2 regions of the Sphaerisporangium rhizosphaerae genome follow, and region 2 is predicted to be linked to the other one. Evidence: riboswitches for the same ligand, from Rfam matches in the RefSeq annotation. Region 2 holds a riboswitch; the other holds the start of a gene.

Region 1 (15,651 bases), on a different contig from region 2:
GGCCTGGACCCGGCCGGCATCCAGTGGCTGCGCGGCTTCCTGAGGTTCCTCGCCGACGACCGGGGATGCGCGGTGCTGGTCTCCAGCCACGTCCTGGCCGAGGTCGAGCAGACGGTCGACGACATCGTCATCATCGCCCGCGGCCGCATGATCAGACAGGGCGCGCTGTCGGAGCTCACCTCCGGCGGCGACCACGGCGTCAGAGTGGCCGCGGCGGAGGCCGAACGGCTGCGCCCCCGCCTGGAGGAGGCCGGCGCCACGGTGGAGTCCCCCGAGAGCGGCGTGCTGCTGGTCCGCGGCGTGCCCCCCGAGGTGGTCGGCCGGGCGGCGCTGGAGGAGGCGGTCGTGCTGTCGGAGCTGGTCGGGCAGCGCTCGGACCTCGAACAGGTCTTCCTCGACCTCACCGGCGACCCCGCCCCTCCGCCCGGCGGTGACGCGCTCCCCGTCCAGACCGAGACCCCTGGGGGAACGTCATGACGAGGCTGGTCAGGGCCGAGCTGCAGAAGGTCTTCACCACCCGCATGGTCTGGGGCATGCTCGCCCTGTCGCTGGGCTTCACCGCGATCGGCGTGGTCGTGCTGAGCGTCTTCTCCGGGCAGCAGGGCACCCCTCCCATCACCGAGCCGCGAGGGGCGCTCAACCTGTTCAGCCAGGCGGGCGTCGGCCTGGTGTTCTCCTTCGTGATCGGCACACTGCTCATCACGGGCGAGTACCGCTTCCAGACGATCACCCACACCTTCCTGGTGACCCCGCGCCGCGCGCGTGTGGTCGCCGCCAAGCTGCTGGCCTGCGCGGTGGTGGGCGTGATGTTCGGCCTGGCGGGCATCGTGCTGACCTTCGCGGCCGGCGTCCCGGCGATCCTGATCAAGGGCGGCGCGCTCTCGCTGATCGGCGGCGACGTGGCGCGCCTGTGCGCCGGAGTGGTCGCGGCCATGGCCCTGTACACCATCCTCGGCCTGGCCCTGGGCTCGCTGCTGCGCAACCAGGTCGCCGCCATCGTCGTCGGCGTCGGCTGGGTGTACGTGCTGGAGAACCTGCTGGTGGCGCTGCTGCCGAGCGTCGGCAAGTGGTTGCCCGGCGGCGCCGCGCAGGCCGTCTACGGGGTGGCGGCGCCGTTGGGCGGCCATTACCTGCCCGCCTGGGGTGGCGCCGCCCTGCTGCTGGGCTACGCCTTGGCCTTCGCGGCCGTCGCCTCGGTCACCACCCTGCGCCGCGACATCACCTGACCGGCCTCACTGGACCGGTCTCACCTGCGCTTTCCCCCTGCACTACGATCGTGGGCGGCCGAAAACGGGGAGAGGCGGGGCCGGTGCGGTTTCTCAGCGACGTGACGGTGGAGCTCGTCAGGCACAGCGCCGCCGACTCCGACGTGGTGTGGGCCGCCCGGGTCTCCACGGCGGGCGAGCAGTCCCTCGAAGCGGTCGGCCAGGACGCCGAGCGCTCACGCGGCCTGATCAACTACCTCATGCGCGACCGCCACGGCAGCCCCTTCGAGCACACCTCGATGACCTTCTTCGTCCACGCGCCCATCATGGTCTTCCGCGAATTCCACCGCCACAGGGCCGGATGGTCATATAACGAGGAAAGTGGGAGATATAGGGAGCTTGCGCCAGATTTCTATATTCCTGGACGGGAGAGGAAGTTGGTGCAGGAGGGGAAGCCGGGGCGCTATCAGTTCGTCGAAGGGGACGACGAACAGCACGAACTGGTGGCCGGGGCCATGGAGGGGTCCTATCGCGCCGCCTACGCCGCCTACCGCGAGATGCTGGAGGCCGGCGTCGCGCGGGAGGTCGCCCGGGCCGTCCTGCCCGTCGGGCTCTACTCCTCGATGTACGCCACCTGCAACGCCCGGTCGCTGATGCACTTCCTGTCCCTGCGCACCAAGGACGAGCGCGCGAGCGTGCCGTCGTTCCCGCAGCGCGAGATCGAGATGGTGGCCGAGAAGATGGAGGCCTTCTGGGCGGGGCTGATGCCGCTGACGCACGCCGCGTTCAACGCCGCCGGCCGCGTGGCCCCCTGAGCCGCCGGGCCGGGCGCGCGCCTTCGCGGCCGCGGTCACAAGGCGGGCAGGACGTAGACCTCGGCTCCCGGGGGTAAGGCGCACGACAGGCCGCCGAGGCGGCGGGCGTTCTCGCCGCAGACGAACATGCTGATGTGGCGGCGGATGCCGCCGTACTCGTCGCACAGCCGCCGTTCGAGCTTGGGGTGGGTGCGGCGCAGGGTGGTGAGCGCCGCGCCGAGCGTCGGCCGTTCCTCGCCGGAGCCGGCGACCGCGAAGACGCGCACCTCGCTCGCTCCGCCGCCCCAGTGCCACAGCGTGCTCGGCAGCACGAATGTCACGAGCGTGACCGGTCGGGCCATGGGAGTCAGGGCGCCGCCGGGACGATGAGGAGGGCCGTGGAGCCGGGGGGACAGGACCGCCGGGTGACGGCGGCGAGCAGCGTGCGCCGCATGATCGCCCCTTCCTTTCGCGGTGCCGGGCACCCATCGCCGGTCCCCCGGCCGGCGTGGTGGCCCGATCGACGTGGTCGGCCGCTGCGCGCGGATCGGCATCATCGTGCCACGTTGTGCGGGTGCTCGCCGGGCTCCGCGGGATTTGGTCGATCGGTTCGTCCGTATCCTCCTGCCGTATCTGGTTGGCGGAGCGAAGGAGCCCGTCCCTCGGCCGGTCCGGGGTCGCGGTGGACGCGCGCCGGGGGCACGCCGTCGTGCTGCAGACGGCGCACGGTCTCCTCGACCATGGCCGGCGGGCCGCAGACGTAGACCTCGTGGTCGGCCCAGGAGTGGAAGCGCCGCACCACGTCGGGCAGCGGCCCGCGGATGCCGTCGTAGGCGGGGTCGCCGGACACCACGGGCAGGATCCGCAGCCACGGGTAGCCGGCCTCCATGCGGATCAGGTCCTGCAGGTCGTAGAGCTCGGCGGCGGTGCGCGCCCCGTACAGCAGGTGGATGTTGGGGCGCAGGCCCGAGGCGATGACGTGCTCGACGATGGCCTTGACAGGGGCCAGGCCGGTGCCGCCGGCGACGCAGAGGATGTCGCGCGGCGGGTCCTGCCGGGGTGGGGTCATGGTGCCGACCGGCGGGCCGAGCAGCACGGTGTCGCCGATGCGCGTGTGGGAGACCAGCGCCGTGCTGACCCAGCCGCCGCGCACGGCGCGCACGTGCAGCCGGATGGTGTTGTCCGGACGGGGCGCGTTGGCGATGGAGTAGCTGCGCCACACCCGGGGCCAGCGGGCGACCTGCACGTCCACGTACTGTCCGGGGACGAAGGTCATCGGCGTGCCCGGGCGCAGCGTGATCACGGCGATGTCGGGCGTGCGCAGCTCGTGGTCGACGACCTCGGCCAGCCACCAGGCGGGGGAGACCCCGGCGTCGGCCTCCGCCGCCTCGATCATGATGTTGGCCGCGGTGGTGTAGGCGGCCACCCACGCCGCCTCGACCTCGGTGGTCCAGGCGTCGCCGCAGAACCGCCGGATCGTCGCCATCAGCGCGTTGCCCACGGCGGTGTGGTGCTCGGCGAGCACGCCGTACTTGCGGTGGTCCCGGCCGAGCTGCCCCAGGTAGGACCCCAGGCTGTCGGGGCTGTCCAGGCTCCACACGATGCGGGTGAGCGCGGCGAACAGCCGGTCCCGCTGGAGGTCCATGGCGGGAGGGAACATGCACCGGAGCTGCGGGCTCTCAGCGAACAGCCGCCCGTAGAAGTAGGCGACGGCCCTGCCCATGACGGGCTCGATGGCGGAGAAGCTTTCCTTGATGAGACGCGGATTTAACGACATTTCTTGACGCCACCCTAAATGACCGGATTTCTAGCCGATCTTGTTGTTCCACCTCCCAGACGGTCCGGGTCGTGAGCGTCCGGCGGCCCCGGCGCATCCGATCGCTCGAAATGGAGTCTTCCATTCCCACATGAGCCTCACAACCGTTTCACCACAAGGTGACGTGAAAGGGAACTGTTCGTAATCGATGAGTGATTACCCGTAATCGGCGATCCGGAAATAGGGGAAGAGATATGAAAAGGAATCGCATTCACTTTTACCCGCCATTCCCGGTGACCGAACAAGCCTGGTCAAGACCCGTGCGTCCCGCTCCGCGGCTCCGTGGCGTCCCCGCCGGACGGTCGTCGCCGGCCGGCACGAGGATGGCCCCCGCCGGACGGTCCTGCGTGATACTGATGGGGCGAACGGGACAGAAGATGTGGAAGTGACGTGACTGATACCGGGATACGTGACATACCCGAAATGTTGTGCGCCATGATGGGTGCGCCACTGCAAACGGGCTGGGTGCCGCTGCGGCTCAGCGGTACGACCTTGCGCGAGCCCCTGGAGACCGCATGTCCCGACCACTGATCGGTATCACCACCTACTTCGACGCCGCCCGCTGGGGCACCTGGGTGCGCGAGGCGGTGCTGTCGCCTCCCGCCTACGCCAAGGCGGTGGACAAGGCCGGAGGCGCCCCGGTGCTGGTCCCCCCGCTGAGCCTGGGAGCGATAGACGGCTACGTGCGGGGTCTGTCCGGGCTGATCCTGGCCGGCGGAGTGGAGGTCGACCCCGCCTCCTACGGCGAGGAGCGCGAGGAGCGGGTGGAGGAGCCCGAGCCGCGGCGCGACCGGTTCGAGATCGCGCTCGCCGGGGCTGCCATCCAGGCCGGCATCCCGGTCCTCGGCGTGGCCCGCGGCATGCACATCCTGAACGTCGCGCTGGGCGGCACGCTCATCCCGTGGCTGCCCGACGCGGTGCACCACGAGCGGCACGCCGCCTCGGCGCCGCACGTCCTGCAGGTCAGCGTGTCCAGCAAGGTGGGCAAGGCCGTGGGCGACCGCATCGAGGTGGCCATGCCGCACCACCAGGCCCTGCGGCGGCTCGGGGACGGGCTGCTGGCCATCGCCTGGGCCGACGACCAGATCATCGAGGCGGTGGAGCTCCAGGGCCACCGGTTCTGCGTGGGCGTCCAGTGGCACCCTGAGCGCGCTGACGACAACCGCCTGGTGGACGCCCTGGTCGAGGCCGCCATGCCCTGACGCCCCGGCGGGGGCGCCGCGGCGTCGGCGAGCGAACTCGGGGGGCGTCGGAAGCGCGCCTGTGGGGCGTCAGAAGCTGCGGGGCAGGCCGAGGACCTGCGTCGCCAGGTAGTTGAGCAGAAGCTCCTCGGTCACCGGCGCCACCCGGCCGACGCGGGCGTCGGCGAGCAGCCGGGCCACCGGGTACTCCAGCGAGTAGGCCATGCCGCCGTGGGTCTGGAAGGCGTGGTCGGCCGCCTCCCACGCGGCCTGCGAGGCGGCGAGCTTGGCGATGTTGGCCTCGGTGGCGCACGGCAGCCGCCGGTCGAACAGCCACGCCGCCTTGTAGAGCATCAGCCGGGCCAGCTCGATCTTGGCCTTGACCTGCGCCAGCGGGAAGGCGATGGCCTGGTTGGCGCCGATGGGGCGGCCGAACACCTCCCGCTCCTTGGCGTAGGAGACCGCCACGCGCAGCGCCACCTCCGCGCCGCCGAGCGCGCTCGCGCCCAGCAGGATGCGCTCGGGGTTGAGGATGTCCCACAGCACCAGGGCGCCCTGGTCCACCTGGCCGACCACGCTGGTGGCCGGGAGGCGCAGGTCGTCGATGAAGACCATGTTGGACGGGGTGGTGTTGGCGCCCATCTTGGGGATCGGGCGGTAGGACAGCCTGCCCGCCGCCACCGCCTCGGGGACGTCCACCAGGAAGACCGTCAGGCCGTTGGTGCGGGGCTTGGCCTCGGCGGCGGGGATGGTGCGGGTCACCAGCAGCATCCGGCTCGCCCGCTGGACCCCGGTGATCCAGATCTTCTGCCCGTTGACCACGTACTCGTCGCCGTCGCGGCGGGCGAAGGTGGAGATGGCCAGGGAGTTGGACCCGGCGTCCGGCTCGGTGAGCGCGAAGCAGGTCTCGGCCTCGCCGGTGGCGAGCTTGGGCAGCAGCTCCGCCTTCTGCTCGGCCGTCCCGTGGCGGGCCAGGGTCAGCGCGCCGAAGCCGGGCGTCAGCACGTAGGTGAACGCCGAGCCGCCGGCCGAGCCGGAGGCCGACAGCGTCTCGGTGGCCACGGCGAGCTCCAGCAGGCCCTGGCCGCCGCCCCCGTACTCCTCGGGCACCGCCAGGCCGAGCCAGCCGCCCTTGGCCAGCTCGGCCCAGATCTCCTCGGGCCACCGCTTCTCCGCCTCGCAGCGCTGCCAGTAGTCCATGTCATAGCGCGCGCAGATCGCGGCGACGCCCCGCTGGACCTCGCGGGCGCTCTCCGGAAGCGTGAAGTCCACCTTGATCACTCCTATCCCGTCGGCCGCCCATGGTAGAACGACGTTCGGTGCGCGGGCGAGGGGGCCGCGCCGCGGGAACAGGATGATCGGCGGGACGCGCCGCCCACGCGCGGGGGAGCGGGCGGACGGCGCGGCCGGGGGAGCGGTGGGTCAGCGGCGCGGCCGGCGGGCGTGGTAGACGAACGCCGGCGGCACGTTGCCCCAGACGGTGCGGCTGGGCACGACCTCCTCGAACGCCTCCAGCAGGCGGCGGCGGAAGCGGATCGCGGGCGGTAGCGTGCGGGCGTGCACGTAGGCGAAGGTGGTGAAGGCCCCGTCGGGGGCGAGCGTCTCGGTGATCGCGCCGAGCAGCCGGTCCTGCAGCCGGGCCGGGAACGCCGCCCAGGGGAGGCCGCTGACCACCGCGTCGACGCGGTCCAGACCGTGCTCGGCGAGCAGGCAGGGCAGGGTCACGGCGTCGGCCACGATGACCTTGGCGCCGGGGTGGCGGTCACTCAGCCGCGCGGCGAGCGCGGGGTTGATCTCGATGGCCAGATGGTGCCCGCGGCCGTCCAGCCGCCGCTGGATCTCCTCGGTGAACACGCCCGTCCCCGGGCCGAGCTCGACGATGACCGGGTCACCGCGCTCGGGCACCGGCGCGGAGACGGCCCGCGCCAGGCGGCGCGAACTGGGCGCCACCGCCCCCGTGGTGCCGGGCGCCTTGACGAACTGCCCGAAGAACAGTGCTGCATCGTTGGCCATGGCACTGACATTAAGCCCCAAAACGGTCCGCTCGCTTCCGCCGTCCGGCCGATCTCATGGTCCCCTGGAGGATGCCATCTCCGCCCTGAGGAGGATGCCGTCTTTGCCGGAAATATGCCCGTCTCGCCGCCTGGGCGGCGCGGAGGACCGCGGCCCCACGATACGGCCACCGCGAGGCGCGCCGCGCCCGGACGGCACGGCTCGCCCCCGCCGCCGCCCGCCGTCGCACCCGGGTAGGGTCGGCACCAGGTTCGCGAGGGGAGAGTCACGGGTGAAATCGGCGGAGGACCGCATCTGGACGGTTCCGAACATCCTGAGCATGCTGCGGCTGCTCGGCGTGCCGGTCTTCCTCTGGCTGGTGCTCGGGCCCAAGGCCGACGGCTGGGCGCTGGTGCTGCTCATGCTGGCCGGCTTCTCCGACTGGCTGGACGGCAAGCTCGCCCGGGCGTGGAACCAGACCAGCAGGCTCGGCAGGCTGCTCGACCCCGTCGCCGACCGGCTGTACATCCTGGCCACGCTCATCGGCCTGACCCTGCGCGAGGTGATGCCCTGGTGGCTGGCCGCGCTGATCATCGGCAGGGACGTGGTGCTCATGCTCGGCGTGCCCGTCCTGCGCAGGCACGGCTTCGGCCCGGCGCTGCCGGTCCACTTCCTCGGCAAGGCGGCCACCGCCTGCCTGCTCTACGCCTTCCCGCTGCTGTTCCTGGCCTCCCACGACGGCTGGTACGCCGACATGGCCCGGATCATGGGATGGGCCTTTGCCATATGGGGAACAGGTCTGTATTGGTGGGCGGGGGCGCTGTACGTGGTTCAGGGGCGACGGCTCATCGGAGGGGCGAGCCGGGCATGAGCGGTCGTGGGGCGCGCCCCGGCGGGTCCCGGCGGCGAGTGCCCGCGCGAGCCTGACCGTGTGCCCACCGTGACGAGACAGCCGGAGGGTGATCTGTGAAGGCCGTCGTGATGGCGGGCGGGGAAGGCACTCGGCTGCGGCCGATGACCGCCAACCAGCCCAAACCGCTGCTCCCCGTGGTCAACCGGCCGATCATGGAGCACGTGCTGCGCCTGCTGCGGCGCCACGGCTTCACCGAGACCGTCGTCACCGTGCAGTTCCTGGCGGCCCTGGTGCGCAACTACTTCGGGGACGGCGACGAGCTCGGCATGAGCCTGCACTACGCCACCGAGGAGATCCCCCTCGGCACCGCCGGCAGCGTGAAGAACGCCGCCGACAAGCTGCGCGACGAGCGCTTCCTGGTCATCTCGGGCGACGCGCTGACCGACATCGACCTCACCGACATGATCAGGTTCCACGAGGAGAACGGCGCCCTGGTCACCATCGGGCTCAAGCGGGTGCCGAACCCGCTGGAGTTCGGCATCATCATCGTCGACGAGCACGGCAGGGTGCAGCGCTTCCTGGAGAAGCCCACCTGGGGCCAGGTCTTCTCCGACACCGTCAACACCGGGGTGTACGTGATGGAGCCCGAGGTGCTCGACGAGGTCGCCCCCGGCGTGCCGGTCGACTGGTCGGGCGATGTGTTCCCCAGCCTCCTGGCCCGCGGCGCCCCGCTGTACGGCTACGTCGCCGGCGGCTACTGGGAGGACATCGGCACCCACGAGAGCTACCTCAAGGCCCAGGCCGACGCCCTGTCGGGACGGGTGCGGCTGGACGCCGACGGCTTCGAGCTCTCCCCGGGGGTCTGGGTGGCCGAGGGCGCCTCGGTCGATCCCGACGCCATCCTGAAGGGCCCGCTGTACATCGGCGGCTACGCCAAGGTCGAGGCCGGCGCCGAGCTGCGCGAGTACACCGTGCTGGGCGACAACGTCGTGGTCAAGGAGGGGGCCTTCCTGCACCGCGCCGTCGTCCACGACAACGTCTACATCGGGCCGAGCGCCCACCTGCGCGGCTGCGTCATCGGCAAGAACACCGACGTGATGACCGGCGCCCGCATCGAGGAGAACGCCGTCGTCGGCGACGAGTGCGTCATCGAGGCCGAGGCCTACGTCTCCTCCGGCGTCAAGATCTACCCGTTCAAGACGATCGAGGCGGGCGCGGTGGTCAACACCAGCGTCATCTGGGAGTCGCGCGGCCAGCGCAGCCTGTTCGGGCCGCGCGGCGTCTCCGGGCTGGTCAACGTCGAGATCACCCCCGAGCTGTGCGTGCGGCTGGCCAGCGCCTACGCCACCACCCTGAAGAAGGGCGCCTCGGTCATCACCTCCCGCGACTCCTCGCGGGCCGCCCGCGCGCTCAAGCGGGCGGTGATCAGCGCGCTCACCGCGAGCGCGATCAACGTGCTGGACCTGGAGGCCGCGCCGCTGCCGGTGGCCCGCTTCCACACCTCCAACGAGACCGCCTCGGGCGGCATCGCGCTGCGCACCACCCCGGGCGACCCGCAGAGCGTCGACATCATCTTCATGGACGAGAACGGCGCCGACCTGTCCCAGGGAGCCCAGCGCAAGCTGGAGCGTGTCTTCTCCCGCCAGGAGTTCCGGCGCGCCTTCCCCGGCGAGATCGCCGAGCTGAGCTTCCCGGCCCGCGCGGTGGAGGACTACACCCGCGAGCTGTTGCGCTGGGTGGACATGTCGGGCGTGCGGGACGCCGAGATGAAGGTCGTCATCGACTGCGCCGGCGGCACCTCCTCCCTGGTGCTGCCGAGCCTGCTCGGCCGCGTCGGCGTGGACGTGCTGACCGTGAACAACCGCCTGGACGACGCCTCGCCGACCGAGACGCTGGCCGAGCGGCGCAGGGACCTGCAGCGCCTGGCCGAGCTGGTCGCCTCCTCCCGTGCCGCGTTCGGCGTGCGCTTCGACCCGGTCGGCGAGCGCGTCTCGCTGGTCGACGAGATGGGCCAGCTCATCAGCGAGGAGCGCGCCCAGCTCGTCGTGCTCGACCTGGTCGCCGCCGAGCGGCGCGGCGGGCGGGTCGCGCTGCCGGTGACCACCACCCGCGTGGCCGAGCAGGTGTGCCGCTTCCACGGCGCCCAGGTGGAGTGGACCTCCACGGCCCTGGACGCCCTGACCACGGCGGCGGCCGACCCCGAGCTGATCTTCGCGGCCGACGGGCGGGGCGGGTTCATCGTCCCGGAGTTCGCCCCCACGGTGGACGGCCTGGCCGCGTTCCTGCGCCTGCTCGGCCTGGTGGCGCGCACGCGCCTGTCGCTCAGCCAGATCGACGCCCGCATCCCGCAGGCCAAGATGCTCAAGCGCACCGTGCCGACGCCGTGGGCGGCCAAGGGGGCGGTCATGCGGTCGGTCGTGGAGGCGGCCGACGGATACCGCCTGGACACCACCGACGGCGTGCGGGTGGTGGAGGAGGACGGCGGCTGGGCCCTCATCCTGCCCGACCCCACCGAGGCCGTGACGCACTTGTGGGCCGAGGGGGAGGACCTGGACGTCGCCCAGAGCCTCCTGGAGCGCTGGGCGCGGGTCGTGGAGCACGCCGTCGGCACCTGACCACGGGCGACGTTCTGCCGCGAAACCAGCGATTCGGGTCACATTCGAACGGCGCGGCGCATGGACCGGAGGGCTGCCTGGACGGTAACTTTGGACCGGCGCGGCGAGCCGAGTCGACAGCAGAACGAGGGGCGAGCGCCGTGAATCCGAGCGAGCCCCCCGCCTGCCAGACCCGAGTGAGCCCGCGTCACAAGCATGTCCGAACCCGCGAGCCTGCCCTCATCTTGACCTTTGCGACTCATCAGCGTAAGTTGCGGCATTCGCAGTCTGAGCAACCATGAGAAGCGAAGATCCGAGGCACGCCGCCCAGAGCACCGTCGCCGCGACTTCGCGGTAGGAGGCCGAGCCGATCGATGCCGAGCGTCTACTGCACTCAGTGCGGGAATGCCAACCCTGAGGACGCCCGTTTCTGCTCACGGTGCGGGTCGCCGTTGAGCCGCGTCGAGAACACGCCGGGGGACACCACCTCCACGATCTCCCTGAGCGGGATCGAGGCGATGGACGGCGAGGCGACGGGCCAGACGCTCATCCCCGATCGGGCGGCGGTCGAGCAACTGCCGCCCGGTACGGCCCTGCTGGTGGTGATGCGCGGGCCGAACGCCGGGAGCCGCTTCCTGCTCGACAGCGATCTCACCACGGCGGGCCGTCACCCCGAGAGCGACATCTTCCTGGACGACGTCACCGTCTCGCGAAGGCACGCCGAGTTCTACCGGCGGGGCGCCTACTTCACCGCCCGGGACGTCGGCAGCCTCAACGGCACCTACGTCAACCGCGAGCGCATCGAGGAACTGCCGCTGTCGGGCGGCGACGAGGTCCAGATCGGCAAATTCCGGCTGGTGTTCCTCACGCGTGGGTGAGGAGGTGCGGTGATGGGCGCGCAGGCGGCGAGGGCGTTCATGAGCATCGGGGAGGTCCTCGAGGTCCTGCGGGCCGACTTCCCCGACGTCACCGTCTCCAAGATCCGCTTCCTGGAGGGCGAGGGGCTCATCGAGCCCCAGCGCTCCCCCTCGGGGTATCGCAAGTTCACCCATGCGGACGTCGAGCGCCTGCGCTACATCCTCACCGCCCAGCGCGACCGCTACCTGCCGCTGCGCGTGATCAAGGACCACCTGGACACCGCCGATCCCGACGGCGCCGGCCGCCCGCGCGCCGTGGGCGGGGAGGCGCCGGTGGCCGAGGTGCGGCTCAGCCGCGCCGAACTGCTGGCCGCCGCCGGGCTGGAGGAGGAGACCCTCGCCGAGCTGGAGGATTTCGGCCTGCTCACCCCGGTGGCCCGGTGGTACGACGCCGAGGCTCTGACCGTCGCCCGCGCCTCGGGCGCGCTGGCGAGGTTCGGCCTGCATCCGCGCCACCTGCGGGTGCTCAAGGCCGCCGCCGAGCGGGAGGCCGGGCTGGTCGAGCAGGCCGTGGCTCCGCTGCTGCGGCGCCGCGCGCCGGGCGCCGCCGGCCGCGCCGAGGAGACCGCGCGAGAGCTGTCCGGTCTGCTGCAGGACCTGCACACCGCCCTGGTCCGCACCGGCCTGCGCGGCATTCTGGGCCGCTGACGGAGCCGCCCGGACATTTCGGGGTGCGGGGATGTTACGTTGAATTTTGCGGCGATGGTCACGCCGCGAGCCGAGAGCCGCGAGGGAACGGGCCCGGAGCGGGGCGGCGACCCGATGAGACGGAGCAGCCTGTGTTGCAGATGGAGGTCGTGGGGGTCCGTGTCGAGATGCCCTCCAACCAGCCCATAGTCCTGCTCAAGGAGGCCAAGGGCGAGCGATACCTGCCGATCTGGATTGGGATGACCGAGGCCACGGCCATCGCGCTGGCTCAGGCGGAGGAGCCGCCCCCCAGGCCGCTCACCCACGACTTGTTCAAGGACGTGATCGAGGCTCTGGGCGTGCGGCTGACGGCGGTGAACATCGTCGCGCTGCGTGACGGAATCTTCTTCGCCGACCTGGTGTTCTCCAACGGGGTGGAGGTGAGCGCCCGGCCGTCGGACTCGATCGCGCTGGCGCTGCGCACCGGTGCGAGCATCTTCGCGAGCGAGGACGTCGTGCGCGAGGCCGGTGTGATCATCCCGGATGACCAGGAGGACGAGGTCGAGAAGTTCCGCGAGTTCCTTGACACGATCACGCCCGAGGACTTCGGCCGTGCGGGTTAGCCATTTCGGGCATTTACGCTTCACGACGCGCCGGGCGGGATCGTTGACTGAGCATCGCGCCAGTCCTACGGTGCAAGGGAACCCACGGTTGTAATTCACGAACCCCCAGATCAGACCGTGGGATGAGAGGAAGCCGGAGGTCCGCAGTGGCGGTCAGCAGCGGCGAGGGCAAGACGGCCGGCCAGCACGATCCAGTCCAGCGGCAGTCGGCGCGGGAACGCGCGGGCGAGCAGGGCCTGCTGTTCGACGAGCGGCCGGCGTCTCTGCCCGCCGACGTCGGATACCGCGGCCCGACGGCGTGCTCGGCGGCCGGCATCACCTATCGTCAGCTCGACTATTGGGCGCGCACCCAGCTCGTCGAGCCGTCGGTTCGCGCGGCGCAGGGGTCGGGATCCCAGCGGCTGTACAGCTTCCGCGACATCCTCGTGCTCAAGGTGGTCAAGCGGCTCCTGGACACCGGGGTGTCGCTCCAGCAGATCCGCACCGCCGTCCAGCACCTGCGCGAGCGCGGGGTCAACGACCTGGCGCAGATCACGCTGATGAGCGACGGGGTGAGCGTCTACGAGTGCACCTCGGCCGACGAGGTGATCGACCTGCTCGAGGGCGGCCAGGGCGTGTTCGGCATCGCCCTCGGCGGCGTGTGGCGCGAGGTCGAGGGCTCCCTGGCGGAGCTGCCGGGGGAACGCGCGGAGCCGGCCGGCCGGGACTCCTTGGAGGACCACCCAGGTGACGAGCTGGCCAAGCGCAGGAAGGCCCGCAAGACGGGCTGAGGCCGGAGGGCCGGGACGGGGAGTGTCCCTCCGCCGAGGAGGGCCGGGGGCTGTCGCACATATCCCAGAAGATCTACGGGGTGGTCGGGGTCCCTACATACCCGCCCTACAGGGATAAAACATGGCAATTTCCGAAATGTAGGGGTAACTCCCTACTCGGGGCGGGACGGTACGATTACCGGGAAAGCTGTTGACCCTGTGCGGGAGAGACCCGGGCACGGGCCGGCACCGCACCACCTGCGGCGCCGGCGGGTGACCCCGGGCGCCGAAGGAGCAACCTCCCCGGAATCTCTCAGGCCCACGTACCGCACAGGCGAGGCGACTCTGGAAAGTAGGCGTGCCCGCCAGGCGTGTCTCACCGACGGTGCAAATCCCCTGCCAGGGGATGAAGCTCTCAGGTCGCGATGAGGATGTCGCGCTGACAGAGGGGGAGATCCGGCATACGCGCGCGCTCAGCGCCGGTCTCTACCCCTTGTAGGAGGGCCCCATGACCGATCGGTCACCGCTTCGCGACCTCTTCGCACCGCCCTTCGCCACCCGGCACATCGGCCCGTCGGACGCCGAGCAGGCCCGCATGCTGGAGGCCGTGGGCTACGCCTCGGTGGCCGACCTGATCGCCGTCGCCGTCCCCGGCGCCATCCGCTCCGGCGAGCCGCTCGACCTGCCGCCCGCCGCGAGCGAGGAGGAGGCGCTCGCGGAGCTGCGCGCCCTGGCCGCCCGCAACCAGGTGCCCACCTCGATGATCGGCCTGGGCTACCACGACACGATCACCCCGGCGGTCGTGCGGCGCAACCTGCTGGAGAACCCCGGCTGGTACACCGCCTACACCCCCTACCAGCCGGAGATCTCCCAGGGCCGCCTGGAGGCCCTGCTCAACTTCCAGACCGTCGTGTCCGACCTGACCGGGCTGGACGTCGCCGGCGCCTCGCTGCTGGACGAGGCCACCGCCGCCGCCGAGGCGATGACCCTGGCCCGCCGCGCCGGCCGCGCCAAGTCCCCGGTGTTCGTCGTCGACGCCGACGCCCTGCCGCAGACCAAGGCGGTGCTGGCCACCCGCGCCGAGCCGCTCGGCATCGAGCTGGTCGAGGCAGACCTGGCCGCCGGGCTGCCGGAGGGGGAGCTGTTCGGCCTGCTGGTCCAGTACCCCGGCGCCGGAGGCCGGCTCAAGGACTTCCGCGCCGTGGCCGCCCAGGCCCGCGCCCGCGGCGCGCTCGTGGTCGCCGCCGCCGACCTGCTGGCCCTGACCCTGGTCGAGGCCCCCGGCACCCTGGGCGCCGACATCGCCATCGGCTCCTCCCAGCGTTTCGGCGTCCCCTTCGGCTTCGGCGGGCCGCACGCGGCCTACATGGCCGTGCGTGAAGGGCTCCAGCGGCAGATGCCCGGCCGGCTGGTCGGGGTGTCGCAGGACGCCGACGGGCGCCCCGCCCACCGTCTGGCCCTGCAGACCCGCGAGCAGCACATCCGCCGGGAGAAGGCCACCAGCAACATCTGCACCGCCCAGGTGCTGCTCGCGGTGATCGCCGGCATGTACGCCGTCTACCACGGCCCCGAGGGCCTGCGGCGCATCGCGCAGCGCACCCACCGGCACGCCGCCGTGCTGGCCGCCGGCCTGCGCGACGGCGGCGTCGAGGTCGTCCACGACGACTTCTTCGACACCGTCCTGGCCCGCGTCCCCGGCCGCGCCGCCGAGGTCGTCGCGGCGGCCCTGGACCGCGGCGTCAACCTGCGCCTGGCCGACGCCGACCACGTGGGCGTCAGCTGCGACGAGAAGACCACCGGCGCGCACCTCCAGGCCGTCTGGGAGGCGTTCGGCGTGACCGGCGTCGTGCTGGACGACGTGGACACCTCCGCCTCCGACGCCCTGCCCGCCGGGCTGCTGCGCACCACCGGCTACCTGTCGCACCCGGTGTTCCACTCCCACCGTTCCGAGACCGCCATGCTGCGCTACCTGCGCAGGCTCCAGGACAGGGACATCGCCCTGGACCGGTCGATGATCCCGCTCGGCTCGTGCACCATGAAGCTGAACGCCACCACCGAGATGGAGCCCATCAGCTGGCCGGAGTTCGCCGGCGTCCACCCCTACGCCCCGGCCGATCAGGTCGAGGGCTACCTGCGCCTGATCGGCGACCTGGAGGGCTGGCTGGCCGAGGTCACCGGCTACGACGCGGTCTCCCTGCAGCCCAACGCCGGATCCCAGGGCGAGTTCGCCGGGCTGCTCGCCATCCGCGCCTACCACAGGGCCAACGGCCACGGCGAGCGCGACGTGTGCCTCATCCCGT
Region 2 (15,651 bases):
CGGTGGCCAGGATCTGGTAGTCGTGGGAGCCGAGGTTCATGCCGTAGCGGGCCCAGGCGTCGAAGTGGTTCCCGACCGTGATGGTGCCGCCGGTCCTCTTGGACTGCCGGACGCTCCAGTACTGGTTGAAGGTGCTGCTGTTGCCCTCGATCGAGGGGGCGTTGTAGCGGGTGGTCATGTAGATGTCGTAGGTGCCGCCGTCGCTGGTGACGGTGCCCTTGAACGTGCCGGTGGGCCGGTAGGTCCCCCAGTTGTCCACGATGTAGTACTCCACCAGCGGGCCTCTGGTCCACCCGTACAGGGCCAGGTAGGAGTTGCCCGAGGTGTTGAAGCTGCCCGAGTAGGTCACCGTCCTGCGTGCGCCGGGCTTCCAGCCCTTGCCGGCGACGAAGTTGCCGACGTTGCTCCAGGAGGTGCTGTAGTTCCCGCCGTTACCCAGGGTCATGGACGACGATCCACTGCCGTTGGTCCAGAACGAGTAGAAGTAGCCGTTGTTGGTGCCGGTCTGGTTGCTGGTGATGGCCGCGTGGGCGGTGCCCGGCAGCAGCAGGGTCATGGCGGAGACCAGCGAGAGCACCATGGTGCAGGCACGGCCGATGAGCACTCTGGTGTGGCTACGGTGACGGACCGGCGGGCGGATGGGGACGTCGTTCATGTGCGCGCTTCCTCCTCGTTAAGGCTGGCGCGGGCCAGGTGGCGTGGCAGGACCCGGCGGGGACGCCGCCGGTGACCGGGATGACGGCCACGGCGCGCGGCGTCGTACGACGCGGCGGAGGTCGGCCGGTCCTCGTCGGCCGACGATCGGAAGCCCTGGTCGTGGCAGGCGACCCGGATCGACAGCGGTTGAGCCTGTCAGCGGCGACAGTGTTCGCCCGATCCCGCCGCCCTGTCAACGCCCACCGAAAAGCGTCGAAAGTCGAGGCCCGCCAGGGCGCTTCTTCCCGCTGCTGGACGACTGTTTGCGGCTTGGCGGGCTCAAGCGCCCGAATGAAATTTTCGGCGCCACCCCGAACGATTTCGGCACCACCACGCGCCCTCGCCCGAGCGGCCCCCCGGTACTTTCCACCACGACGAAGACCCCGTCCCCTGGCGACCGCTCCGCGCGGCGGGCTGGGCCGGAAATGAAGAAGAGGGACGATCACCGGCCGGATGAACGCCCCTCTGGGTGCTGCTCAAAGAGGGGCAGTGGCCGTGACGGCGGGTGCCCCTTCATGGTTGTACATCAGGTTAACGCCTGTCCGGCAAGGCGTCATGGCACTTTCCGTATTCGTGTGATCGCCGAGCGTTGAGCGGTCAGCATTCGATGACGTTGACGGCGAGGCCGCCTCGGCTGGTTTCTTTGTATTTGTCGAGCATGTCGCGGCCGGTGTCGCGCATGGTCTTGATGGCCTTGTCGAGGGCGACGAAGTGGCGGCCGTCGCCGCGCAGGGCGATGCGGGCGGCGGTGATGGCCTTGATCGAGGCGACCGCGTTGCGCTCGATGCACGGGATCTGCACCAGGCCGCCGATCGGGTCGCAGGTCAGGCCGAGGTTGTGCTCGATGCCGATCTCGGCGGCGTTCTCCACCTGTTCGGGGGTGCCGCCGAGCGCCTCGGTCAGGCCGGCCGCGGCCATGGAGCAGGCCGAGCCGACCTCGCCCTGGCAGCCGACCTCGGCGCCGGAGATGGAGGCGTTCTCCTTGAACAGCACGCCGATCGCGCCGGCCGTGAGCAGGAAGCGGATGACGCCGTCGTCGTCGGACAGCGGCGTGAAGCGGTCGTAGTACGTCAGCACGGCGGGGATGATGCCGGCCGCGCCGTTGGTGGGGGCGGTGACGACGCGGCCGCCGGCGGCGTTCTCCTCGTTGACGGCGAGGGCGAACAGGGTGACCCAGTCCATCGTCTGGAGCGGGTCCTTCTCGGGGGACTCGCTCTGCAGGCGCCGCAGCATCTGGTTGGCCCGCCGCTTGACCTTCAGGCCGCCGGGAAGCACGCCCTCCTTGGCGGTGCCGCGGCGCACGCACTCGGACATGACGTTCCAGAGGTTCAGCAGGGCCGACCTGATCTCCGCCTCGGTGCGCCCGAAGGCCTTCTCGTTCTCCAGCATGAGCCCGGAGATCGACAGCCCGGTCTCGGAGCACAGCCGCAGCAGCTCGGCGCCCGAGGTGAACGGGTGGGGCAGCTCGGTGTCGTCGGCCTTGATGCGGTCGGCGCCGGTGGCGTTCTCGTCCACCACGAAGCCGCCGCCCACCGAGTAGTAGACCTTCTCGCGGATCTGCTCGCCCTCGGCGGTGAAGGCGGTGAAGCGCATGCCGTTGGGGTGGCCGGGCAGGGAGATCTTGCGTTCGAACACCAGGTGCTCGCCGACGACGAAGGGGATCTCGCGGGTGCCGTACAGCTCGATGGTGCCGGTGTCGCGCATCTTCGCCAGGCGCTCATCGACGGTGTCCACGTCGACCAGCTCGGGCTTCTCGCCGGACAGGCCGAGCAGCACCGCCTTGTCGCTGCCGTGTCCCTTGCCGGTCAGGCCGAGCGAGCCGTAGAGGATCGCCTCGACCCGGGCGGTCTTCTCCAGCAGGCCGTCCTGGTGCAGGCCGCGGGCGAACTTGTGCGCCGCCGCCATCGGGCCGCCGGTGTGCGAGCTGGACGGCCCGATGCCGATCTTGAACAGGTCGAAGACGCTGATCGCCATTGATCATTCCGTCCTTGGAAGCGATGTCGTGCGAGGGATGCCCCCATATGCGCCGGGTACGCGCGGGACAGGTCATGCGGTGGTGGCGCCGGCCGGTCCGGGCGGCCGGCCGGCGAGAGTCGTCGTGGGTGGACGGGGATTGGTGAACGGACGGCGGGACTCAGGACTCGGCGGTGGTGACCGTGGTGTACTCCTCGGCGGTGAGGAGGTCCTCGTGGGGGCCCTCGACGCGCACGCGGAACAGCCAGCCGTCGCCGTAGGGGTCGGAGTTGACCAGCGACGGGTCGTCCACGACGACCTGGTTGACCTCCACGACCTCGCCGGTGAGCGGGGCGTAGATGTCGCTCACGGACTTGGTGGACTCCACCTCGCCCACCGCGTCGCCCGCCTCGACGGTGCCGCCCACCTCGGGCAGCTGCACGAAGACCACGTCACCCAGCGCTTCGGCGGCGAACGCCGTGATGCCCACGGTCACGGTGAGGCCGTCGTCGAGGCCGGCCACCCACTCGTGCTCCTTGGTGTAGCTGAGCTCCTCGGGAATGCTGCTCACTTGCTCCTCCGGTAAAAAGGCAGGTCAATCACGTCGACCGGTTCATGGGTACCACGGATGTCGACCGCGAGCCCATCGGACACGTTGGTGTCCACGTAGGCCATCGCGATCGGCTTGCCGAGTGACTGGGACGGCGCGCCGCTGGTGACCTCTCCAACGACGGTGCCGTCAGTCAGCAGCACCACGGGATAGCCGTGGCGCGGCACTCGGCGGCCCCGCGCGACCAGGCCGGTCAGGCGCCGGCGCGGAGGGACGTCCTTGAGCGGCGCGAGCGCCGCGCGGCCGACGAAGTCGCCGGCCTTGTCGAACCGTACGACCCGGCCGAGGCCGGCGTCGAAGGGGGTCAGCCCGGCGTTCAACTCGTTGCCGTACAGCGGCATGCCGGCCTCCAGGCGCAGCGTGTCGCGGGCGGACAGCCCGGCGGGGCGCAGGCCATGGGAGTCGCCGGCCTTGGTGAGCTCCTGCCACAGCGTGACGGCGTCGCCCGCGGCGACGAACAGCTCGAAGCCGTCCTCGCCGGTGTACCCGGTGCGGGCGATGAGCGCCTCGACGCCGGCCACGGTGCCGGGCAGGCCCGCGTAGTACTTCAGGCCGGGAAGATCGGCGTCGGTGAGCGTGGCGAGGATCTCCTGCGCGCGGGGCCCCTGGACGGCGATCAGCGCGTACTCGGCGGACCGGTCGCGCACCTCGGCCTGGAAGCCTTCGGCGCGCTCGGTGAGCTCGGCCGCCACCTGCTCGTAGTTGGAGGCGTTGGCCACGACGAGGTACTCCTCGGCGGCCAGCCGGTAGACGATCAGGTCGTCGAGCACGCCGCCGTCGGGCGCGCAGATCATGGTGTAGCGGGCCCGGCCCGGCTCCAGCGTCGACAGGCTGCCCACCAGCGCGTGGTCCAGCGCCTCGCCCGCCTGCGGCCCGGTGAGGAAGATCTCGCCCATGTGGGAGAGGTCGAACAGCCCGGCGGCGGTGCGCACCGCGTTGTGCTCGGCGGACTCGCTGCCGTAGCGCAGCGGCATCAGCCAGCCGGCGAAGTCGGTGAGCGTCGCGCCGAGGCTCTCGTGCACCTCGCGGAGCGGTGTGGGTCGGGACATGATGCGCACCTCAGACAGGGTTGGATGAGAGCATCCTCCCCCTCTGTCATCGGTGCCTGAGAGTTTCGCCCGGGTTTTACCGGACTTTCACCTTCGGCGAGGCCCCACGGAGAGGGCCTGCTTTCCAGAGATCACCTGGCCCGCGCGGTCCTTTGCCTTGTGAGGTTCGCGGGGAGGACTTGCTCCTTCAGGGGTCCTGACCGGATGTCAGGACGCTCTCCCGCACGGGATCATCGGTGTTCCCGCCCACCCTACCAATGCCGATCGCCCGCCGTCGCGGCGGCGACGAGCGCCTGGAACAACGGGCCGTCCTCGCCCGCCTCGGGGTGCCACTGGACGGCCAGGGCGAAGGGGTGGCCCGCCAGCTCCACGGCCTCCACGGTGCCGTCCTCGCAGGTCGCCGCGACCGTGAGGCCGTCACCGAGGCGATCGGCGGCCTGGTGGTGGTAGTGGGCCGCGGCGACCTCGCCGTCCCCGAGGACCTTGGACAGGGCGGTGCCCGGCACCGGGCGCACCGGCAGGTGGCCGAACTCGCCGGGGGCCGGGGAGTGCCCGTCGTGCCCGACGACGTCCGGCAGGTGCTGGTGCAGGGTGCCGCCCAGGTGGACGTTCAGCACCTGCATCCCCCGGCACACCCCGAGGAAGGGGAGCCCGGCCGAGAGAGCCGCCCCGATCAGCCCGAACTCCGCCTCGTCACGGGACTCCCGGACGTAGCCCGTCCGCGGGTGCGGGCGCTCGCCGTACCTGGCCGGGTCGACGTCCCCGCCGCCGGCCACGATGAGGCCGTCCAGCCGGCCGGCCAGCGACGCCGGGTCGCCCGCCGGAGGCAGGATGACCGGCTGGCCGCCCGCCCGTTCGACGTGCTCGACATAGGTGTACGGCAGCAGCGCCGCCGGCATCCGCCAGACCGTGAAGGCGGCGGGCTCGACGTAGCAGGTGATGCCGATGACGGGTCGCGACATGGTCGACCAGGCTACAGCGGGGTCACGTAGGCGCCGGAGATGCCGCCGTCCACGAGGAACTCCGCGCCGGTGATGAAACTCGCGTCGTCGGAGGCCAGGAAGGCGACCGCGGCGGCGATCTCGGACGCCTCGGCGAACCGGCCGAGCGGGATGTGCACCAGGCGCCGCTGCGCCCGCTCGGGGTCCTTGGCGAACAGCTCCTGCAGCAGCGGGGTGTTCACCGGTCCCGGGCACAGGGCGTTGACCCGGATGCCCTCGCGGGCGAACTGCACGCCGAGCTCGCGGGACATGGCCAGCACGCCGCCCTTGGAGGCGGTGTAGGAGATCTGCGAGGTCGCCGAGCCCATCACGGCGACGAACGACGCGGTGTTGATGATCGAACCCTTGCCCTGCCGCCGCATGTACGGGATGGCGTGCTTGCAGCACAGGTACACGCTGGTCAGGTTGACGTCCTGAACCCGCCGCCAGGCGTCCATGCCGGTGGTCAGGATGGAGTCGTCGTCGGGTGGTGAGATGCCGGCGTTGTTGAAGGCGACGTCGACCGAGCCGTAGGTGTCGAACGCCGTGCGGAACATCTCGGCGACGTCGTCCTCGCTGGTCACGTCGGTCCGGACGAAGACGCCCCCGACCTCTTCGGCGATCTTCGCGCCGCCCTCCTCGTCGAGGTCGGCGCACACGACCTTGGCGCCCTCCTCGGCGAAGCGGCGGGCCGTGGCGAGGCCGATGCCCCCCGCCGCGCCCGTGATGACGGCGACGCGGTCGCGCAGACGTTGCATGGTGAGGTACTCCCTGGTGCTGGTGGACTCCCGTGGCCCCCGGGCGGGCCGGCGGGACGGCGGCGGTCAGTGGGCGATGAAGACGTTCTTGGTCTCGGTGAAGGCGGCCAGCGCGTCCGGGCCCAGCTCGCGGCCGAGCCCCGACTGCTTGAACCCGCCGAACGGCGTCCAGTAGCGGACCGAGGAGTGGGAGTTCACCGACAGGTTGCCCGCCTCGATGGCGCGGGCGACCCGCAGGGCCCGCCCGACGTCCCGCGTCCAGATCGACCCCGAGAGCCCGTACCGGGTGTCGTTGGCGATCTGGACGGCCTCGGCCTCACCCTCGAAGGGGACAACGCTGACCACCGGCCCGAAGATCTCCTCGGTGTAGGCGCGCTCGTCCAGCGACTCGTGGGTGAGCACGGTCGGCGGGAACCAGAAGCCCTTCCCGTCCGGGCACGTCCCCTGGAAGCGCGGGGTGCCGGTCACGAACGAGGCCACGCGGTCGCGGTGCTCGGCGCTGATCAGCGGCCCCAGGGCGGTGCCGGGGTCGCGCGGGTCGCCCACGACGAGCCCGCCGACCGTCGCGACCAGCCGGTCGAGGAACTCCTCGAAGACCGGACGCTCCACCAGGATGCGCGAGCGCGCGCAGCAGTCCTGCCCGCTGTTGTCGAACACGGCCGAAGGGGCGGTGGCGGCGGCCCGCTCGATGTCGGCGTCGGCGAAGACCACGTTGGCGCTCTTGCCGCCGAGCTCCAGCGTCACCCGCTTGACCTGCTCCGCCGCCTGGGCGGCGATGCGCTTGCCCACCTCCGTCGACCCGGTGAAGACGATCTTGTTGACGCCCGGGTGCTCGACCAGCCGGGCCCCCGCGACCTCCCCTGCCCCAGGCAGCACCTGGAGCACCCCCTCGGGGAGGCCGGCCTCCAAGGCCAGCTCGGCCAGCCTCAGAGCCGTGAGCGGGGTCCACTCGGCGGGCTTCACGATGACCGTGTTGCCCGCCGCCAGTGCCGGGGCCGCCCCCCAGGTCATGATGACCATGGGGAAGTTCCACGGCACGATCACGCCCACGACGCCGAGCGGTTCGGCGAAGGTGATGTCCACCCCGCCCGGCACCGGGATCTGCTTTCCATGATTGCGTTCCGGGGCGCCCGCGTAGAAGTGCAGGACGTCGCGGACGTTGCCGGCCTCCCAGCGGGCGTTGCCGATCGGATGCCCGGAGTTGGCCAGCTCCAGCTCGGCCAGCTCCTCGCCGTGCCGGTCGACCAGGTCGGCGAAGCGCCGCAGCAGGCGGGCGCGGTCGCCGGGGGAGACCTCCCGCCAGGCGGGGAAGGCCTTCCTGGCGCGCTCCACCGCGCGGTCGGTCTCGGCGACGTCGGCGAGCTCGACGTCGGCGAGCACGGTCTCGGTGGCAGGGTTGATGATCTTCATGGTCATGTCACATCCGCTCGAAGCCGCGGAACAGCTCCCAGTCGGTCACCGCCGCGTCGAAGGCGGCCAGCTCGACCCGGGCGTTGTTGGCGTAGTGCTCGACGACCTGCTCGCCGAGCGCGTCCTTCGCGATCTTCGACCCCTCCCACAGCGCCAGGGCGTCGCGGAGCGTCGACGGCACGGTCTCGGCGCCCGCCGTGTAGGCGTTGCCGGTGCAGGCCTCCTCCAGCGGCAGCTCGTGCTCGATGCCGTACAGTCCGGCCGCGATGAGGCCGGAGACCGCCAGGTAGGGGTTGACGTCGCCGCCGGGCACGCGGTTCTCCACCCGCAGCGAGGGGCCGTGCCCGACCAGGCGCAGGGAGCAGGTGCGGTTGTCCACGCCCCACTTGACCGCCGTCGGGGCGAAGCTTCCGGGGACGTACCGCTTGTAGGAGTTGATGTTCGGCGCGTACAGCAGCGTCAGCTCGCGCATCGCGGCGAGCTGCCCGGCGATGAAGTGCTCGCCGAGCCGGGACAGCCCGTGCGGCCCGTCCCCAGCCATGACGAGCTCGCCGTCCTCGCCGCGCAGCGAGATGTGGATGTGGCAGGAGTTGCCCTCGCGCTGGTTCGGCTTGGCCATGAAGGTGACCGACATGCCCTCCTGGGCGGCGATCTCCTTGGCGCCGTTCTTGTAGATGACGTGGTTGTCGCAGGTGGTCAGCGCCTCGGCGTACCGGAAGGCGATCTCGTGCTGACCGAGGTTGCACTCGCCCTTGGCCGACTCGACGTACATGCCCGCGCCCTCCATGCCGAGCCGGACCCGGCGCAGCAGGGGCTCGACGCGCGCGCCGCCGAGCAGGGAGTAGTCGACGTTGTACTGGTTGGCCGGGGTCAGGTCGCGGTACGCCTTGGACCACGCGGTCTCGTAGCCGTCGTTGTAGACGACGAACTCCAGCTCGGTGCCCACGTAGGCCGCCCAGCCGCGCTCGGCCAGCCGGGCCGTCTGCCCGCGCAGGATCTGCCGGGGCGAGGCCGTCACGTCCGAGCCGTCCTCCCAGACCAGGTCGGCCATCAGCATGACCGTGCCCTCCTGCCAGGGCACCCGGCGCAGGGTGGACACATCCGGGCGCATCACGAAGTCGCCGTACCCCCGCTCCCAGGACGACATGCTGTAACCGTCGACGGTGTTCATGTCGATGTCCACGGCGAGGAGGTAGTTGCATCCCTCGGCGGCGTGGTGCAGCACCTCCTCCAGGAAGTAGCGCGCGGACAGCCGCTTGCCCTGGAGGCGTCCCTGCATGTCGGCGATGGCAAGGAGCACGGTGTCGACCCGCCCGGCGGACACCTCTTCACGAAGTTGGTCGACGGTGAGCACCGTGTCCCCTTCCGGCAAAAGTCTGGAAACAGACCATTGGAGGCATGCAAGCACCAGCGGCGGTCCCCCGTCAACGGTCCGCCCCGCCCCAGCAGCGGAATGGACTAATCTCGAACCATTGGGACCGTTTCAGGGGAGGGCGTGATGGACGGGCACCAGCTCGTCGCGCTCCTGCGGCCCGTCCGCGCCGGCAACGCCTTCGAGGAGACCGTCGAGCGGCTGCTGCAGGCCATCAAGCTCGGCGTCGTCGCGCCCGGCGACAAGCTTCCCCCCGAACGAGAGCTGGCCGCCCGGCTCGGCATCAGCCGGGTCACCCTGCGCGAGGCCATCCGCGCCCTGCAGGAGGCCGGCTACCTCGACGTGCGCCGCGGCCGGTACGGCGGAGCGTTCGTCGTCTACCAGCCCCCGCGCCCACGCCAGGGCGACCTGCGCAGGGCCGTCAAGCAGATGGGCGCGGACGAGCTGGACGACGCGCTGACCTTCCGCATGGCCATCGAGTGCGGCGCCGCCCAGGTGCTGGCGGCCACCGAGCTCACCGGCGAGCAGCGCGAAACGCTGCGGCGCAGGCTTGCCGGCGTCAACGACGCCGCCCCGGCCGACTACCGGCGGCTGGACACCGCCTTCCACCTGTCCATCGCCGAGCTCACCGGGTCGGCGCTGCTGGCCTCGGCCGCCGCCGACGCGCGGCTGCGGGTCACCGACCTGCTCAACGCCATCCCCGTGCTCGGCCCCAACATCGACCACGCCGCCGCGCAGCACGCCGCGATGGTCGCCGCCATCCTCGCCGGGGACGCCGAGGCCGCGCGGCGGGCCGTCGTCGAGCACCTGGAGGGCACCGCCTCCCTCCTGCGCGCCTTCCTCGCCTGAAGGCCCCCGGCGGCCGATCGGCGGTGAACGCCGCGGCGGTCCGTCGCAAGCGGCGCCGCTCCGGGCACCGCGCCGCCCTCCCGATCGTCGAACAGAGGGCCGGCCGAGAGCGGGACCGACGGCCGGGGGAGCGGACGGCACGGCCCGGTGGATCAACGACCCCGGGACCGTACGTAGCATCGGTACTGGGGGATGCCTGTGGGAGTCTGGTTTCACGAACGGATCATCGACACCGGACGGCTGCCGCTCTTCTGCTTCCTGTCGGCGCTGATCGTCACGTTCGTCTTCACGCGCGTCAACGTGCGGCTGATCCGGGCCAAGGTCGGCTGGTTCCGCGACGTCAACGTGGGCGACGTCCACGTCCACCACGTCGTGTTCGGCGTGGTCCTCATGATGTTCGGCGGGGTCGCCGGGCTGGTCACCGCGGGGCTGTCCCCCGGCTGGTACGCCTGCACCGCGGCGGTGTTCGGGGTCGGCGCGGCGCTGGTGCTGGACGAGTTCGCGCTGATCCTGCACCTGCGCGACGTCTACTGGTCGGAGGAGGGGCGCACGTCGGTCGACGCGGTGTTCGTGGCCGTCGCGGTGACGCTGCTCCTGCTGCTGGGCCTGCGCCCCTTCGGCTGGGAGGAGCCCGAGCCCTCCGCGGCCGGCCGGTGGTCGGCCGCCCTGTTGCTGCTGCTCAACCTCGCGCTCGCCGTGGTCACGCTGCTCAAGGGCAAGATCTGGACCGGCCTGGCGGGGCTGTTCGTCCCTGTCCTGCTGATCGTCGGCGCGGTGCGGCTCGCGCGTCCCGGGTCCCCATGGGCGCGCTGGTTCTTCGCCCCCGGCTCGCGGCGGCCGCGGGCGTCCAAGATGGCCACGGCGGTCCACCGGGAGATCCGCTGGCGCCGTCCGGTGATCAGGGCGAAGATCGCCGTGCAGGAGTTCGTGTCCGGCCGGCACGACCTGCCCTCGGTCTGGAGCGGCAAGGCCGCCGAGGCGGTGAAGAGAGGCGAGACGGCGAAGAGGGGCGAGACGGCCGCGCGGCCGCACCGGCACCCGTGACGGCCCCTCCCGCTCCGGTCACGGGCGCAGGTGGGCCACCAGACGCCTGACCTGGTCGGCGTAGTGGTCGGTGAACTCCGCTGAGGCCGGGTCGGCCTCGCACAGCACCCGCACCAGATGCGGGAAGGCCACGCCCGCGCTCGACAGGGCGAACAGGGCCAGCATCAGGCACGCCGGGTCGATGTCGGCGGGGAACTCGCCGTCCGCCTGGCGCCTCCGCATGTCCGCGAGGTCGCGCCGCAGATCTTCGCCGAGCTCGGGCGTGACGGCGCCGCCCTCGGTCAGCCCCTCCCACACCATCATGCGGCCGAAGTCGCGGTTGGCGGCGTTGGCCCGGACGTAGGCCGCGGCCAGGTCGGGGAGCGGGGCGGCGGGGTCGGCGAAGCCGCTCTCGGCGCTCTGCCAGCGGTCGGTGAGCTCGCGGTACAGGCCTTCCTTGCCGCCGAAGTAGTACGAGATGAGCTGCTTGTTCACCCCGGCTCTGGCCGCGATCTCACTCACCCGGGCGCCGGCGAACCCTTTGGCGCCGAACTCCTCGATGGCGGCCCGCACGATGCGCTCTTTGGTGCGCTCGGGGTCGCGCCGTCGTTCGGCGGGGGCACGTCTCATGGGATCACGCTAGCACTCTCATCCTCAAGGATGAGATTTCCATCCGTGCGGTTGACACAATCATCCGTACGTTTGATAGTTGGAGACATGAACCCACGCATAGCGGTGATCGGAGGCGGCGTCGGCGGCCTCTGCCTGGCACAAGGACTGCACAAGGCGGGCGCCCAGGTGACCGTCTACGAACGCGACCGCACCCCCGGCGACCGGCTGCAGGGGTACCGCGTCCACATCGACCCCAACGGCGCGCGGGCCCTGCACGACTGCCTGCCGCCATGGCTCTGGAAGAGCTTCGTCGCCACCACCGGCGCGCGCGGCCAGGGCCTGGCCTTCCTCACCGAACAGCTCGAAGAACTGCTGCTGATGCAGGTGCCCGAGGTCGACGACCCCGTCGACGACCACCACTCGGTCAGCCGCATCACGCTCAGGCAGATCCTGCTGTCCGGGATGGAGGAGGTGGTGCGCTTCGGCAAGACCTTCGAGCGCTACGAGCGGGAGGACGGCGGGCGCGTCCGGCTGTTCTTCGAGGACGGCACCAGCGACGTCGCCGACATCGTGGTCGGCGCGGACGGCGGCAACTCGCGGGTCAGGAAGCAGTACCTGCCGCACGCCCAGCGCGTCGACACCGGCATCCTCGGGGTGGCCGGCAAGTTCCCGCTCACCGCGCGCACCCGCGACCTGATCGACCCGGGCCTGGTCCAGCGGGCCAGCAACGTCATCCCGCCCAAGGGGGCAGGCCTGTTCTGCGCCCCGCACGACCTCGGCGAGGCCCCCGCCCCGCCGCGCGGCGCCATCGGCGGCACCGACAGGGAGGGCGCCCTGTACGACAACATCGGCAGCTACGTCCTGTGGGCGTTCGCCGCGCGGCACCGGCGCTACCCGCGAGACCCGTCCGCCCTGTCCGGCGAGGACCTGCGCGACACCGTCGCCGGCATGATGACGGGCTGGCACCCCGACCTGCGCCGGCTGGTCACCATGTCCCACCCCGACACCGTCTCGCTGCTGCCGATCCGCACCTCGGTGCCCGTCGACCCGTGGCCCGCGACCACGGTCACCCTGCTCGGCGACGCCGTCCACAGCATGACGCCGATGCGCGGAGTCGGCGCCAACATCGCCCTGCGTGACGCAGGCCTGCTCTGCCGGGCCCTCACCAGCGGGCAGGACCCGGTCGAGGCGATCGCCGGCTACGAGGAGCGGATGCGGGAGTACGGCTTCGCCGCCGTCCGTGACTCGCTGCGCGCGGCCCGGCAGTTCGTCGGCGGCGGCACCGTGACCAGGCTGGCCTTCAAGACCTTCCTGCGCACCGCCCGCCGCTTCCCCGCCGTCCAGCGGACGATCTTCTCCTGACCCGGGCCCGTCCGGCCGTCTCCTGAGCACGGTGGTCCTCCGCGCCGTCCGCGACCACGCATAGCCCGCCGATTACGGGGGAGTGAGCGGGGACGAACGTTGATCGGGTGAGGAGGCAAGCGCGATGAAATTCATGGACAAGTGGAAGATGCGCCAGCTCAAGGCCCGCGCGAAGCGGCAGATCGGCGCGCAGACCGGCAACCGCGCCATGGCCGCCGAGGCCCGCACCGAAGAGGCCGAGGCCCGGCTGCTCCAGACCCGCGACCGGCTGGAGGAGGTCGCCCGGGAGATCCGCCGCGAGTACGGCGTCCGCCACTGACGCTCCGGAGCGGCCGCCGGCCGCCGCGCGCCGAGCCGCGTCCGCGGCGGGCGTGGCGGCCGGTTTCGTGCCCGTGGCCCTCGCCCCCGTGAGGGGCGCCGCTCAGGGGCTCAGCGGGGAGGGCCGATCAGGGGCTCAGCCGGGGAGGCGGCGAGGAACGAGGCGACGACCTGCCGGACGTCCTCGCGGCCGAGGTCGTCGTCGTGGCCTCCCGCCGTGAGGTAGGTCGTCACGGGGTGGCCCGAGGCCAGCAGGGCGTTGCTGAGGTCCAAGGTCTGCGTCGCCGGGACGACGTCGTCCTCCCGGCCGTGCAGCAGCAGGACGGGCACCCCGTTGCCCACGTGGTTGGCCGGCGTCACATCGGCGGTGGCCTGGTCGCCGGGAGCCGGGACGTGGCCGAGCAGCCGCGCCCACGGGCTGCCGGGGTCACGGCACTCCGGCCAGTCGGCCGCCAGCGGGTCCAGCGGAGGAGCCCAGGCGATCACTCCGGCCACGTCGTCGGGCGCGTCCACGCCCCGCAGCGCGAGATGCAGGGCCAGATGGGCGCCCGCCGAGGTGCCGGCGACCAGCAGCGGCACGCCGGGATGATCGGCGCGGACCTTGCGCGCCGCCTCGCGCACGTCGTCGAGCTGCGCCGGCCAGGTGGCCTCATGGCTCAGCCGGTAGGTCGCCGGGTGGACGTCGAGCCCGTGGGCGGCCAGGATGCCGCGCGAACGCTCCCCGGCGTCGCGCTGCATCCACGCCCCGCCGTGCAGCCAGATCAGTGCCCGCCTCATGCCGTGATCCTATGGCTCGCGGCGGCTTGCCTCCGCGGCCGCCCGCGTCCTGTACGCCTCGCAGCGGGGAGGAGTGGACGTGCCGTCCGGAGGCCCGCCCGTCCTCTCCTGAAGTGTAGTGAGATCGTGACCGTGCGTAGCGGGCGTCGCCGGTGGGGAGGCTTCCAGCGTGACGGGGCCCGCACCACCATGGGCGGGCCCGCGGCGCCGGCGGACCCACCCGATCACGTGTCGACGGATCACGATCGAGCAGGCCGGCGGGCAGGCGGACCAACGGATGGACGTGGAGAGGCGAGCATGCACAAGGACACCTCGGCGGTTCCGGACCCGGCGGAGCTCAGGCGGCGGCTCGGCAGGAGCGGCGTGTGGCTCGGCACCCTCGGCCGCCTGGACGCGGAGAGCACCCGCAGGGCGGCCGGCGCGATCGAGGACCTCGGATACCGGTCCCTGTGGATCTCCGAGGTCTACGGCGCCAAGGACTCCCTGGTGAACTCCGGCATCCTGCTCTCGGCCACCGACCGCCTCATCGTCGCCACCGGCATCGCCAACCTCTACGCCCGGGACGCGGCCTCGGCGGACGCGGGCGCCAACGCCTTGGCCGAGGCGTGGTCGGGACGGTTCATCCTCGGCCTCGGCGTGAGCCACGTGCCACTGGTCGCCGTGCGCGGCCACGACTACGGCAAGCCCGTCTCGACCATGCGCGCCTACCTCGACGCGATGGACCAGGCCCCCTACCAGGCTCCGCTGCCCGAACGGCCCGCCCGCGTCCTGGCCGCGCTGCGCTCCGGCATGCTGAGGCTCGCGGCCGAACGCACCCAGGGCGCCCACACTTACTTCGTCGGCCCCGACCACACGGCCAAGGCCAGGGAGATCCTCGGCCCCGAGCCCCTGCTCGTCCCCGAGCAGGCCATCGTCCTGGACACCGACGCCGACCGGGCCCGCGCCACCGCGCGCGAGTACATGGCCCTGTACCTGACGCTGCCGAACTACCTCAACAACCTGCGCGAGATGGGCTGGGGCGACGCCGACTTCGCGGACGGCGGCAGCGACGCCCTGGTGGACGCGATCGTGGCCTGGGGCGACGCCGACGCCATCGGCGAGAGGGTCCGCGCCCACCACGACGCCGGGGCCGACCACGTCTGCGTCCAGCCCCTCACGTCCACCATCGACGAGACCCTCACCCACCTGGGCGTCCTGGCCGCCACCCTCACCACCTGACCAGCGCACCAGGCGGGCGATGAGATGCGCCCGGCCCCGCGCAGGATGCCGTTCGCACCGGAGCCGCGGTCGCACGGCGCTGGTCGCGGACGGCGCTGGTCGGACCGGTGCCGCTCAGACGGTGCCGCTCAGACGGTGCCGGTCAGATGGTGCTGGTCAGATGGCGCCGGTCAGACCGCGGACGGCGAGGCCGGCGCCGAGCAGGACGACGGTCGCGGCGGTGCCGATGGGCGTGAGTCCGGCGAGGCGGCCCGCCAGGCCCTCGCGTTTCGCGGCGAGCGCGTCCAGCCGGCTCGCCAGCCTCACCAGCAGCAGGCCGGTCGCCGTCAGGGTGGCCGCCATGCCCAGGCCGTAGGCGGCGACCAGGGCGACGCCGAACCACGTACGGCCGAGGGCGGCGGCGCCGAGCAGCACGATCAGCGCCGACGGGCTCGGCACCAGGCCGCCCGCCACGCCCAGCCCGATCAACCCGGCCCGCCCGCCGCCCCCACGCGCGTGTCCGTGTCCGTGCCCGTGCGCGTGTCCGTGCGCGCCTCGGTCCGCGATGCCGTGTTCGCCCGCGTCTTCGTCTCCCGGCGCATGCCCGGAACCGTGCCCGTACCCGTGCCCGTACCCGTGGCCGTGCGCGTGTCCATGGCCGTGGCCGTTCTCGGGGGAGCCGCGG

What was found. A riboswitch is a leader RNA that binds a small molecule or an ion and turns the genes downstream of it on or off. The one in region 2 is predicted to bind glycine.
Region 1: linked by a shared signal. The riboswitch ahead of gcvP (aminomethyl-transferring glycine dehydrogenase) and the one ahead of gcvT (glycine cleavage system aminomethyltransferase GcvT) in region 2 are both predicted to bind glycine.

The regions. Positions count from the first base shown of each region.
Region 1 covers NZ_JBHTCG010000014.1:182,248-197,898, reverse strand. Annotated here, with positions in the region: gene ACFQSB_RS22070 (ABC transporter ATP-binding protein) at 1-477, shown strand, start outside; gene ACFQSB_RS22065 (ABC transporter permease) at 474-1,226, shown strand; gene thyX (FAD-dependent thymidylate synthase) at 1,310-2,020, shown strand; gene ACFQSB_RS22055 (ubiquitin family protein) at 2,056-2,361, opposite strand; gene ACFQSB_RS22050 (globin domain-containing protein) at 2,553-3,776, opposite strand; gene ACFQSB_RS22045 (gamma-glutamyl-gamma-aminobutyrate hydrolase family protein) at 4,331-5,017, shown strand; gene ACFQSB_RS22040 (acyl-CoA dehydrogenase family protein) at 5,087-6,268, opposite strand; gene ACFQSB_RS22035 (class I SAM-dependent methyltransferase) at 6,419-7,009, opposite strand; gene ACFQSB_RS22030 (CDP-alcohol phosphatidyltransferase family protein) at 7,281-7,859, shown strand; gene ACFQSB_RS22025 (sugar phosphate nucleotidyltransferase) at 7,955-10,456, shown strand; gene ACFQSB_RS22020 (FHA domain-containing protein) at 10,810-11,313, shown strand; gene ftsR (transcriptional regulator FtsR) at 11,326-12,000, shown strand; gene ACFQSB_RS22010 (bifunctional nuclease family protein) at 12,132-12,602, shown strand; gene ACFQSB_RS22005 (MerR family transcriptional regulator) at 12,749-13,372, shown strand; glycine riboswitch at 13,564-13,690, shown strand; gene gcvP (aminomethyl-transferring glycine dehydrogenase) at 13,860-15,651, shown strand, end outside.
Region 2 covers NZ_JBHTCG010000008.1:116,840-132,490, reverse strand. Annotated here, with positions in the region: gene ACFQSB_RS14420 (glycoside hydrolase family 11 protein) at 1-655, opposite strand, end outside; gene ACFQSB_RS14415 (L-serine ammonia-lyase) at 1,294-2,670, opposite strand; gene gcvH (glycine cleavage system protein GcvH) at 2,831-3,220, opposite strand; gene gcvT (glycine cleavage system aminomethyltransferase GcvT) at 3,217-4,308, opposite strand; glycine riboswitch at 4,342-4,443, opposite strand; glycine riboswitch at 4,444-4,541, opposite strand; gene ACFQSB_RS14400 (gamma-glutamyl-gamma-aminobutyrate hydrolase family protein) at 4,560-5,270, opposite strand; gene ACFQSB_RS14395 (3-oxoacyl-ACP reductase) at 5,282-6,046, opposite strand; gene ACFQSB_RS14390 (aldehyde dehydrogenase family protein) at 6,113-7,462, opposite strand; gene ACFQSB_RS14385 (glutamine synthetase family protein) at 7,464-8,810, opposite strand; gene ACFQSB_RS14380 (FadR/GntR family transcriptional regulator) at 8,955-9,677, shown strand; gene ACFQSB_RS14375 (hypothetical protein) at 9,876-10,721, shown strand; gene ACFQSB_RS14370 (TetR/AcrR family transcriptional regulator) at 10,740-11,330, opposite strand; gene ACFQSB_RS14365 (FAD-dependent oxidoreductase) at 11,418-12,674, shown strand; gene ACFQSB_RS14360 (hypothetical protein) at 12,799-12,993, shown strand; gene ACFQSB_RS14355 (alpha/beta hydrolase fold domain-containing protein) at 13,104-13,769, opposite strand; gene ACFQSB_RS14350 (TIGR03620 family F420-dependent LLM class oxidoreductase) at 14,067-14,987, shown strand; gene ACFQSB_RS14345 (nickel/cobalt transporter) at 15,144-15,651, opposite strand, start outside.